DNA from 3 places in the Shewanella sp. KCT genome. Region 3 is predicted to be linked to each of the others. Evidence: predicted binding sites of a transcription regulator. Region 3 holds the regulator's gene; each other region holds the start of a gene.
The links. The regulator LexA, encoded in region 3, represses DNA repair genes until DNA is damaged. The targets are predictions, from matches to a motif close to TACTGTATNNNNATACAGTA.
Positions count from the first base shown of each region.

Region 1: the regulator LexA is predicted to act here: its motif matches at 2,624-2,643, upstream of dinG (ATP-dependent DNA helicase DinG).
Region 2: the regulator LexA is predicted to act here: its motif matches at 2,786-2,805, upstream of recA (recombinase RecA).

Region 1 is NZ_LVDJ01000003.1:302,454-306,629, reverse strand. It holds gene AYI87_RS06260 (DNA polymerase II) at 117-2,528, opposite strand; gene dinG (ATP-dependent DNA helicase DinG) at 2,667-4,176, shown strand, end outside.
Region 2 is NZ_LVDJ01000010.1:90,520-94,695, forward strand. It holds gene mutS (DNA mismatch repair protein MutS) at 15-2,582, opposite strand; gene recA (recombinase RecA) at 2,913-3,974, shown strand; gene recX (recombination regulator RecX) at 4,054-4,176, shown strand, end outside.
Region 3 is NZ_LVDJ01000007.1:220,400-224,575, forward strand. It holds gene coxB (cytochrome c oxidase subunit II) at 1-123, opposite strand, end outside; gene AYI87_RS12325 (cell division inhibitor SulA) at 522-1,031, opposite strand; gene lexA (transcriptional repressor LexA) at 1,028-1,645, opposite strand; gene yrfG (GMP/IMP nucleotidase) at 1,764-2,438, opposite strand; gene nudE (ADP compounds hydrolase NudE) at 2,536-3,081, shown strand; gene cysQ (3'(2'),5'-bisphosphate nucleotidase CysQ) at 3,135-3,947, shown strand; gene AYI87_RS12350 (GNAT family N-acetyltransferase) at 3,940-4,176, shown strand, end outside.

The DNA.
Region 1 (4,176 bases), on a different contig from region 3:
GACGAATATCACAATAACGGCGCTATTTTTCACCAAGTTAACTAAAGAATGCCAGAAAACTCAGACTTTACACCAAACGTTAACAACTCATCACTATCTCAACAACCAGAAAACAACTAAATTAACGACATTTGCTTGGCCACAAGATTATTGAAACTAGTGTTTAAAATTGAAAGTATGGGATCAGAAATGGGTGCGATCTGTTTATTCAGATAATACTGATAATCGATCTTTCCGAGTAGATGCTGTACAGGTTCGGCGCCATTTTGCGTCATCAGGTAGCTAATTTTTTCGCCACGCTTACCATGACTGTCATCGCCACTTCGCTGGCACCAGAGGGTCGCCGCCTTCACATGGGGTGATGACTTGGCGGTATAGTCTTCGATGTTGCGCCTGAGGCGTTTAGAGAAGATCAGCTTGTCGTCGAGCTTTCCCTGCTGCAGCGCATCCACAATTTGTTTTAAATAGCCGAGCACATCCTGCTTGGCAAACAGGCGATAATAGAGCTCGGCCTGCACCTCCCGCGCCAAGGGGCTCCAGTCACTCCTCACCTGTTCCATTCCCTTGAACACCAGCTTGAGGCTTTGGTCCTCCTGCAGGTAGGCGCCCACATAACGCTTCTTTGAGCCCTCGGTCGAGCCACGCAGTGTCGGCATGAAGAACTGCTCAAAATGTCGCTCATATTCAAGCTCGAGATAACAATCTAACTGAAACTCCTGCTTGAGCTTGAGTCGCCATTTCTCGTTGATCGATGCGACCAACTCCCTAGCAAAGGCGTCGATATCACCGACACGCTCGGGCGAGGAGATATGCACGAAGGTAGAGTCGGTATCGCCATAGATAACGGTCAAGCCCTGAGCCTCAATCCATTGCTTGGTCTGCTTCATGATCTCATGACCCCTTAGGGTGATCGAGCTTGCCAGGCGCGCATCGTGGAATACGCAGCCGCGAGACCCCAACACTCCGTAGAGAGAGTTCATGATGATCTTTATCGCCTGCGACAGGGGGGCGTTAGCTTCGCGCTTGGCTTCTTCGCGCTTGGCAGACAGGCTTGCGATAAGCTCAGGCAGAATAGGAGAATTGCGACTAAACTGGGCGCCCAAAAATCCGGGCACGGTGTCATTGCCTTCACTTGCTCCCTTTACCTCAGCATTAGCCCCTTCTTTTAATCCTTCCACCAGCCCCTTGGGATCGATTAAGAAGGTTCTGATAATAGAGGGATAGAGGCTCTTAAAATCGAGCACCAATATATGTTGATAGAGACCGGGTTTGGAATCCATCACATAGCCGCCTGGGCTCTCTATGCCATCGCTGACCGGCACACTGGGCGCCACATAGCCGGCGCGGTGCAGATGGGGCAGATAAAGATTATTAAACGCCGCCACCGAGGCGCCGACCCGGCCGAGCTCTAAGCCGGTTAGACGCGAACGCTCCATCACAAAGGCCAGCAGATCGGTTTTGGCAAAGATCTCCCACACCAGGCGACAGTCGGTAATATTGTAATGGGCCAGCGCCGCCTTATCCTCACGAAACAGGATCGCTATCTCCTCGGCGCGGTGACTGACGTTGTGAATCGCCTTCCCCTCGCCGAGTAGCTCTCTGGCGACAGACTCAAGGCTAAAACTGTCAAACTGATAGAAGGCCGCCTTGAGCCAGTCGATGCCATCGAGCACCACACGGCCCGGCAAGATTAAGGTCTCGGGTCGATATTTGTTATCGACACGCCAAGAAAGCTGAGTGCCTAGCCTGCCAAGCGTCAGCGGAATATTGAGCACCTTGGCTCTGCGATACAAGAGCGCCAGGTCGAAGGTCACAACCGCCCAGCCTATGATGATGTCTGGATCATTGAGCTTAAACCAATCCAGCAGCGCCTTAATCAACGCCGCCTCATTGGGCACAAGCTCTAGATACTCAGGCGGCGAGTCACACGCCTCCCCCACCATGATCACCTGTTGATAGGGCTCGCCGCTGGCCGATTGGCCGTACAGCCCGACACTAAAAAGCTCTCCATCCATGGCACATTCGAAATCCAGCGAGACCACAGCCAGCTTAACTTCTCGATTAACATCTAGCTCACTCCGTCTGGCCCGCTCGGCGATGAGCGTAGGCGTGTCTAGTGCTTGGCTTTGCCAGCGGCCGATAAACTCTACGTCCAAGGCGATGTAACGTTCGATGAGATAACGCTGCTCGGCCCTGAGTTCAGACTCGTAAAGGGAGATCCCCTTATCGATGGCGATACGGCTTAGATGACGAAAGCTTTGATTATTGGCGAAATAGAGGGCGCTGACCGGCTCATCGTCGAAGGTGGTCAGGTTAAGCGCTTCGCTGCGTATCCAACTCTCATGGTTGCCGCCGAGCAGACTCAATTCATCCTGAGTACGACAAAAACAGATGCGCTCGCCATTGGGCACAATGACCCGAACCGGCCCTTCGGCCGTACTAAGGTAATAATGTAATTCGCTGCCTTGGTGGTGACGGGTTAAGATCCGCCCTTTTACGCTCACCAGCGGGGTGTTTAAATCATGCAAGCCTGGCTATTATCCAATTAATTTCAACACATTAGGTGACACGACAACAAATAAGTCGTGAATTCCTTACTTCAACTCTTCTTAGGCTATGTAATCACTGTTATTATGTACAGCATTATTTGCCAGCACTAAGCCTTCATGTTATCTGCCGACGTTAAAACCCAGATCCGAACGATTTACAAAGAGATTGCCGCCGCCCTGCCTAACTTTAGATCGCGCCGGGAACAAAATTATATCGTCGCCGAGATCTCCAAGACACTCGCCGGTGAATATGACAAGCATAGACGCATCATAGTGGTCGAGGCAGGCACTGGCATAGGCAAGTCACTGGCTTATATCTTAGGCTCGATTCCGCTGGCACTAGCGAGCAAGAAGAAGGTCTGTATCGCTACCGCCACGGTTGCCTTGCAAGAGCAGCTGCTCAATAAGGATCTGCCCTTCTTCTCCAAGCAATCTGGGCTTAATTTCACCTTCGGCCTGGTAAAGGGGCGTCAGCGCTATGTCTGTCTCTCTAAGCTTGAGATGCTGATCGGCGGCGATGACGGCACTCAGATGGCCATGTGGCAGACCAAGCCTGACCATAGCCAGGTCGAGCTCTTACAAGGCCTGCTGAAAGACTTTCACGAAGGACGCTGGAACGGCGAGCGAGACACACTGTCTCAGCAGCTGCCCGATCACCTGTGGCAGCAGATCGCCTGTGATAAACACAGCTGCCACAGACAACTCGCCAGCCACAGGCACTGCCCCTTCCATAAGGCCCGTGAAGATGTCGACACCTGGGATGTGCTAATTGCCAACCATAGTCTGCTGTTTGCCGATCTCGAACTGGGCGGCGGGGTGATTCTGCCAGATCCGGAAGAGCTCTATTATGTGATCGACGAGGCCCATCACCTGCCGATAGTGGCCAGAGACTTCTCCAGCGCCCAGGCAACCCTTAGGGGCGCCATCGACTGGCTGGAAAAGGTCGGCAAGACCAGCGCCAAGCTGCAGAACCAGCTCAAGAGCAACAACATCATAGCCCCCGCCCAGGCCATGCTAGATCACATCAACGATCTCACCAGCCTACTCACCAGCGTCGCCCAATATTGCGACGGCCAGGCGTCCAAATTTGATAACCCCGAGCGGCGCATCCGCTTCGAACACGGCAAGCTACCGGCGGCCTTAACCATGCTGGCAGAAAACCTGGCCACGGCGTCGAGCAGTGCGCTCAAGCAATTTAACAAGATGCTGGTGCTGCTCAACGAGGCGATTAAGGATGGCGAGCTACCTAAGCATCAATCTGAGCAGCTACTAAGCGAAACCGGCTTCATGTTACAGCGCCTGGAGAATCTGCAGAAGCTGTGGAAGATGATGGCCAAGGAAGACAGCGCCAAGGGAGCGCCCATGGCTCGCTGGGTCGAGCATCTGGTGGGTAAGCAGAGCGACTATCTGTTTAATGTCTCGCCGATCGAGGTGGGTTATATGCTCGAGAACCTCCTATGGGAGAAGGCTGCCGGCGTGGTGCTATGTAGCGCGACCCTGAGGGCACTGAACAACTTCAATCACTTTACCCATCAGGTGGGGCTCTCCATCAACGATGGCAGTCGCTATCTGGCCATGGACAGCCCCTTCGACTTCCAGCAGAACGCCACCCTGTATCTGCCCAAGA
Region 2 (4,176 bases), on a different contig from region 3:
AAGTGCTCGAAAGCTTAGCGTAGCTGCTTGAGCTCATAGAGAAGATCAAGCGCCTGTCTTGGCGTCAGGCTGTCGGGATCTATGGTATCTAACCTGTCCAGCGCCTTTGAGGTCTCCGGCATGGTCAGACTCAGCTGGGCCTGTCTCAGTTCGGGGAGCCCCTCCTCTCTATCCCGGCTCTCAAGATGATGCAGCTTGTGCTTGGCGGCCTGAACTACCTTGGCCGGAACACCAGCCAGCGCCGCGACTTGAAGGCCATAACTCTTACTCGCCGCCCCCTCCTGCACCGCGTGCATGAAGGCGATGGTGTCGTCATGCTCTATGGCATCGAGGTGCACGTTGGCCACATTTTTCATCTGATCAGGCAGTTGGGTAAGCTCGAAATAGTGGGTGGCAAACAGGGTCATAGATTTTAAGTTCTGCGCCAGATGCTCGGCGGCGGACCAGGCTAGCGACAAGCCATCATAGGTCGAGGTACCGCGGCCAATCTCATCCATCAATACCAGGCTCTCGGGCGTCGCGTTATGCAGTATGTTGGCGGTTTCCGTCATCTCAACCATGAAGGTCGAGCGGCCGGAGGCGAGATCGTCCGCGGCGCCGATACGGGTAAAGATACGATCCACAGGGCCGATGGCGGCCTTCTGGGCCGGCACGAAGCTACCTATATGGGCCATAAGGGTGATCAGAGCCACCTGGCGCATATAGGTCGACTTACCGCCCATGTTAGGACCGGTGACGATCAGCATGCGCCTCGCCGGGTTGAGGCTGACAGGGTTGGCGATAAATGGCGTCTGACTGACGCGCTCGACCACTGGGTGTCTTCCCGCCTCGATATGTATGCCGCTCTGGGCCGTGAGTTCTGGCCTGTGATAGTCCAGCTGCTCGGCACGCTCGGCAAAGTTGGTGATCACATCAAGCTCGGCGGCGGCGCGGGCGAAGGCCTGTAGCTCGTGCAGGCGGGGCATTAATAGATCGAACAGTTCTTCCCATAGCTGTTTCTCCAACGCCAGCGCCTTGCCCTGACTGGAGAGTACCTTCTCCTCATGTTCTTTAAGCTCGGCGACGATATAACGCTCGGTATTTTTTAAGGTTTGTCTGCGCTGGTAGCTCATAGGCACAAGATCAGACTCGCGGCGACTCACCTCTATGTAGTAGCCGTGCACCCGGTTGTAGCCCACCTTCAGAGTCGAGGCGCCGGTGGCAGCCTTCTCCCGGGCTTCCAGCTCGGCGAGGTAGTCGGTCGCTCCCTGGCTGAGTTTGCGCCATTCATCCAGCTCGCTGTGATAGCCCTCTTTGATCACGCCGCCGTCGCGGATCAGCATAGGCGGATTATCAACTATGGCGCGGCTGAGCAAGGCATGCTCCTCGGGGAAGTCGCCCAGGTGACTCGAGAGCGCCTTGAGGTGCTGGCTGTTGCAGTCTACCAGCTGCTGCTGTATCTCGGGCAGCAGGGCTAGTGCCTGACGCAGACGGGCAAAGTCACGCGGGCGGGCACTACGAATGGCCAGACGCGCCGTGATACGTTCTATGTCGCCCAGGGCTTTTAGCTGTTCATGCAGGTTTTCGTGATAGCCGTTGTCCAGAAGCTCGTCAATGGCATCATGACGGGCGCGGATGATGTTATGGTTGCGCAGCGGCTCATGGATCCAGCGCTGCAACATACGGCTGCCCATGGGGGTCGCCGTGTTATCCAGTACCGAGGCCAGGGTGTTGTCGCTACCGCCTTGCAGGTTGCGGGTCAGCTCCAGATTCTTACGGGTGGCCGCGTCCAGTACTATGCTGTCGCACTGATTGAAGCGGGTGATAGCGTTGATATGGGGCAGGGCGGTGCGTTGGGTATCTTTCACATACTGGATAAGACAGCCGGCCGCCTGTAGCGATAGCCTGACTTCCCCCAGGCCAAAGCCATAGAGATCTTTGGTGCCGAACTGTTCCAGCAGTAGCTTGTAGCTGGTGTCGTAGTCGAACTCCCATTCGGGGCGGCGACGCTTACCCGACAGTGAGGCGATCAAAGCCGGCTCGCTGAAATCTTCGCTGTAGAGCAGCTCCGCTGGATTGGTGCGTTGCAGCTCGGCTTCCAGCGCCTCTTTGCTGGCCAGTTCGGTGACCACGAAGCGGCCGGATGAGACATCCAGGGTCGCGTAACCAAAACCCACCTTGCCGTGATAGACGGCGGCCAGCAGGTTGTCCTGCCGCTCCTGCAGCAGGGCCTCATCTGTAAGCGTACCCGGAGTGACGATGCGAACAATCTTACGTTCTACCGGCCCCTTGGTGGTGGCGGGATCGCCTATCTGCTCGCAGATCGCCACAGATACCCTGAGCTGCACCAGCTTTGCCAGGTAGCCTTCCACCGCATGGTAGGGGATGCCTGCCATGGGGATAGGATCGCCGCCACTCTTGCCACGCGCCGTGAGGGAGATCCCCAGCAGTTCTGAGGCCCGCTTAGCATCGTCGTAGAAGAGCTCGTAAAAATCTCCCATACGATAAAAAAGCAACATATCGGGTGTTTCGGCTTTCAGCGTCAGATATTGACGCATCATGGGGGTGTGCTTTTCAAGATGTTGAGTATCGACGGCGTTCATGAATTAACCAAGGTATCCTGCTACAAAAATGTCTGTCATAGCCCCGCGGCCAGCACAGAATGAATGGCCACAATACTAACAATAAATTGATGGAGGTTGCGCATTTATCCTGTCTGTTTGGATAAATTTAGCGCTAATGCGACTGGGGCTGGTAAGCCGACTTTGTCTGAGCTTAGGTAAAAATAATCGCATACAGTACTTGATACTGTATGATTGTACAGTATACTAGGTTGCATATTGAGACAGCCTAAAGCGATGCGGAAACGGTCAGCGGGCTTTAACTTAACGGATACCCCACAGCGCAGCGTCTGTGATTGAGAGGAAAGCAGAATGAAGATTGATGCGAATAAAGAGAAAGCCCTGAGCGCGGTCCTTGGGCAGATTGAGAAGCAGTTTGGTAAAGGCTCTATCATGAAGTTAGGTGAAAACCGCTCTATGGATGTTGAGACTATCTCAACGGGTTCTCTGTCGCTTGACGTTGCATTGGGCGCAGGCGGTCTGCCACTGGGTCGTATCGTTGAGATCTATGGTCCTGAATCTTCGGGTAAGACCACCCTTACACTGGAAGTGATTGCCGCGGCCCAGCGCGAAGGTAAGGTTTGTGCCTTCATCGACGCCGAGCACGCACTGGATCCTATCTATGCACAAAAACTCGGTGTGGATATCGATAACCTGCTGTGTTCTCAGCCTGATACCGGTGAACAGGCGCTTGAGATCTGTGACGCCCTGACTCGTTCTGGTGCCGTCGACGTGATCATCGTCGACTCGGTTGCGGCCCTTACGCCTAAGGCGGAAATTGAGGGTGAGATCGGTGATTCTCACATGGGCCTTGCGGCGCGTATGATGAGCCAGGCGATGCGTAAGCTAGCGGGTAACCTCAAGCAATCTAACACCTTGCTGATCTTCATCAACCAGATCCGTATGAAGATAGGCGTGATGTTCGGTAACCCTGAGACCACTACCGGTGGTAACGCACTTAAGTTCTACGCCTCTGTTCGTCTGGATATTCGTCGCACCGGCGCCATCAAGGATCGTGAAGAGGTCATTGGTAACGAGACTCGCGTTAAGGTGGTGAAGAACAAGATTGCCGCGCCATTCAAACAGGCAGAGTTCCAGATCCTTTATGGTGAAGGTATTAACCGTACCGGTGAGTTGGTAGACCTTGGTGTGATGCACAAGTTGATTGAAAAGTCAGGTGCTTGGTACAGCTACAAGGGTGACAAGATTGGCCAGGGCCGTGCCAATGCCGGTAAATACCTGGTTGAGAACCCAGAGATTGGCGCCGAAATCGACCAGGCGTTACGCGCCATGTTGCTGGGCGGTGGTCAAGCGGTGGCTCAGTCGGCCACAGGCGATGAGAACGTCGACCTGGAAACCGGTGAAGTATTTTAAGCTCGCCGAGTCAACTAAGCCTTGCCTTAAGACTCTGGCTTTGTAATGACAATGATTTTGTTATGACTATGGTTTCTCAATGACTATGTCGGCGATGCAAGTCGCGGTGGGCCTGCTGGCTCGCCGCGATTATTCCCGCTATCAGATAAAGAGTAAGCTGAACCAGAAAGGTTTTCTGGACGGCGAGATAGAGGCTGTCCTT
Region 3 (4,176 bases):
ATGAAGGCTAAACACCTTATTGCTGATCTCTGTGACCCCTGATGTCATATTCAGGGGCATATCTGCTGCGAGTATGGTGGGCGTAAATAGCAACGCCAGCAAACAACACAACACTTGCTTCACTAGACTTCTCCTCTGTCAATTGCGAAGGCAACTACAAAGAAGAGCCACACAGTATGTCTCGGCTCTATGCAAACTCTTCAGTTCCCAAAAAAGCAACGATGACTTCAAAGTGCGTCGGTGGTGAATCTCTTGTTCTGCTGGTGGTGACCACGCTTGCACTTACGGCTGAATATATCAGACCAATTTCAGCTTCTGTGGGCGAGGTATTACAGGTTCATTTTCGCCGCTCAAGCCGACAACCAAATTGTGCGATATAACAAATAATCGTTGATATCTCTTACTAACTTAATGGCTGTTTAAATATTGATCAAGATCACTTTTATTTTATTTTTCTAAACAAAACAGACACAAAAACGCCCCTGGCGGGGCGTCTGTATGGAAAGGTAAAGCGCGGAATATCAATGCAGCGAACTGAACAGACTCAAGGTCTGGCCGCCGAGATCCTCTTGGGGAAAAGGGTTGGCAGGTAAGTGACCATTCGCATCTTCGATTACCACCCCCAGGGCGCGGGTATTCTTGGCAACTATCTGTAGGCGACGACTGTCACGGGCATCCAGGGTTTGTGCCCAGCAGATCACCGCACTGGATGTACCACTTGTGAGGGCTTTTTCCATCGCCCACAGGGTTTCGACCTCATCCTTGGTGTGTACCAAGAGGATGCGATCCATACGCACACCGCCGTCGGCCAGCATCTGCTTGTAGCCTATATTAGGTGGGCTGATTAACACCACCCATTGTCCCTGCTGACTGAGTCGAGCCAGTTCCGGGGTGAGGGCCTGCAGCTCCTGCTTGCCCTGGGTCGAACTTGCCGTAGTCGAGATAGTGTTGCCATCGCCGCGCTTTAGTGAGCTGTCGAGATCGACCCACAGTCCTGGATGGCGTGGCGCCATACCCATTAGGTTGTTCATTGCCAGTCTCCATTTCGAATAACGCCGACGGCCAGGCCTTCGATGCTCAGGCTCTGGGTGGTGAGGTCCACCACGATAGGGGAATACTCTTCATTTTCGGCATGCAGATAGACGGTACTGCCACGTTTCTCGAAGCGTTTAACCGTTACATCATCTTCCACGCGGGCCACGACTATCTGGCCGTTTCTTGCCTGTTCGACCTTATGTACCGCCAGTAGGTCGCCCTCGAGAATACCTATATCTTTCATACTGTCACCCCTGACGCGCAGCAGAAAGTCGGCGCTGGGGCGGAACATGCTAGGGTCAACCTGATAGTGTTGTTCCACATGCTCTTGGGCCAGGATAGGCTCACCGGCGGCCACCTGACCTATGAGGGGCAGGCCGAGATCTTCAGGCTCTTCCTCTTGGGTCAGCTTGATGCCACGTGAGGTGCCGGGCATGATCTCGATGCAGCCTTTCTTGGCCAGGGCCTTGAGGTGTTCCTCGGCGGCGTTGGCGCTCTTAAAGCCTAATCGACGCGCAATCTCGGCACGGGTAGGCGGCATGCCCGTGTCGGCTATATTGCGTTTTATCAGATCTAAAATCTCGGCTTGTCTTGGGGTTAAGGGTCTCATGATTAATCCTGTCTTTCCATACAGTACCTGTCAGTATATACAGTATTTTATACAGTGCAAGTATTAACCAGATTTTCTCCCAATCCCATCAAGCGATTAGCGCCTAAAGTGTGATTGATTAGCCGAGATGCGTCTGTTCAAGTGAGAGCAGTAGATGATGGTAATCGTCGATGGCCGGGAAGTCGGCAAACTGCTTGTGAGGCTTCTGGCTGTCGGGATTCTTGATCCCCAGCTGGTAGCCAACGCCGGCCTGCTTGGCCGCCTGCAGTATGGGCTCGCTGTCGTCGATAAACAGGCAACGGCTGGGATCCAGGGAAAACTGACTAAACAGGTGACGCCAAAATTGTGGGTGTTCCTTGGGATAGCCGGTTGCGTGACTCGAGAGCATCTCATCGAGCCCGTTAGCCAGATCTGTATGCTCGAGTTTCAGCGCCAGGCTGTGGGGATGGGCATTGGTGACCAAGATGCGCCGCTTGCTGTGTCTGGCCAGTGCGGTGAGAAAGGGCATGCTGTCCTGACGCAGCTGGATCCGGTCGACCAGAGTGTGGTGCAAAGCCAGAATGTCCAGACCCAGCTCCTGTTGCCAATATTCCAGGCAATACCACTCCAGGGTGCCGAAGACCTTGGCGTAGGCTGTCTCCACTAGTTGTTGGGCGTCGGCCTTAGGGATCTGCCTTTGTTCACACAAGGCCTGAGGCACCAGACTGAGCCAGAAATGGTTGTCGAAATGCAGATCCAACAGGGTGCCGTCCATATCCAGCAGCACGGTATCTATCTTATTCCAGGGAAACATAAATCGAGTAAAAAAATTCCTTGGTTTGAGTTGTGGATTAGGCCCATCATAGTAAGATTGAGTGGTTAAGCAAACGCCATTTTTATCAGGAAGTTTCATGCCGGACAAAAAGCCGCAGATCCTACATGCCGAAGTTGTTGCCCAGAGCCGTCTGTTTCAGATAGAGCAGGTGCATTTAAAATTTTCGAACCAGGTTGAGCGTCAGTATGAGCGCATGAAGGGCAACGCCCGCGGCGCCGTGATGGTTGTGCCTGTGCATGGCGAGGAGTTACTGCTGGGGCGCGAATATGCGGCGGGCACCCACAGCTATGAGCTGGGCTTTCCCAAGGGCCTGGTGGATCCCGGCGAGACTCATGCCGAGGCGGCCAACCGTGAACTGCAGGAAGAGATAGGTTTTGGCGCCCGTAAGCTGACCCATCTGATGGAGTTGAGCCTGGCGCCTGGCTACTTTGCCAGCAAGATGCAGATCTTCGTCGCCGAAGATCTGTATGAGAGTCGATTGCAGGGTGACGAGCCTGAACCCATAGAGGTGGTACGCTGGCCATTGAGCCAGTGGTCTGAGCTGTTATTAGAAGATGATTTTTCCGAATCTCGAAGCGTTAGCGCCTTGTTTTTGGCACAGAAACATCTAAAACTAAAGTAGTTAATTCAAATTTTCATATTAGGCATTGCCAGATGTAGGCTGTTGGAGTTGTGATGAAGCCAGAAGAGTATGTTGAGCAGGCGATTTCGATTGCCATCGAGGCGGGTGAGGCCATCAAAGGTATCTACCTCGAGGGCAGTTTTGACAAAGAGGTGAAATCCGACAATACCCCGGTAACCTCAGCCGATATCGCGGCCCATAAGATCATCTCTTCCCAGCTAAGCAGCCTTACCCCTGAGATCCCCGTCCTCTCAGAAGAAGCGGCCGACATTCCCTTCTCCCTGCGCGCCGACTGGCAGCGTTACTGGTTGGTTGACCCTCTCGATGGTACCGGTGAGTTTATCGCCGGTAGCGGCGACTTCTCGGTGATCATCGCCCTGGTCGAGCACAACCGCCCCATCATGGGGATCGTCTATGTGCCCATGACGGGTGTGGTCTACTATGCCGTGGCAGGTCTGGGTGCCTACAAGCGCAGCAGCAAGGGCGAGGTGCGTATCGCCAGCAAGCAGCTGACCAAAGACGATGAGCCCTGCCTGCGTCTGGCGGTGAGCCGCCGTCAGGATCCTCAATCTGTGTTGAAGCTCTTCAATCATCCTAAGCATTGTGAACTCGTGGTGCTTGGCGGTGCGGCTCTAAAGAGCTGCCTGGTGGCAGAGGGCCGCGCCGACTGTTATGTGCGCATCGGCCCAACCGGCGAGTGGGACACAGGTGCGGCGCAGATCATCATCGAAGAGGCCGGTGGTCAGGTGATGGACCTCGAGCTGCAGCCGCTGAGCTACAACGAGCGCGAATCACTGGAGAACCCCAATTTTATCGTTGTGGGCTCGACTCACCTGCCATGGGATGAGCTGTTAACCGGTGAATAACCCAAGCATTATCAGTGTCGAGGCGGCTTGTAAGACTCAGCTGCCAGGGATCTATCGCCTCGAGCAGGGGCTCTTTGGCGACCATGCCTACCCGGATTTTTTCTTTCGTCAGAGCTTCGATTGCTGGCCGAGCGGGCTGCTTGTCGCCTGCGACGACACTGATCGCCTACTCGGCTACATCTTGCTGGCAAGGAGTGAACAGGCCGACTGCGCCTGGATCCTCTCTGTG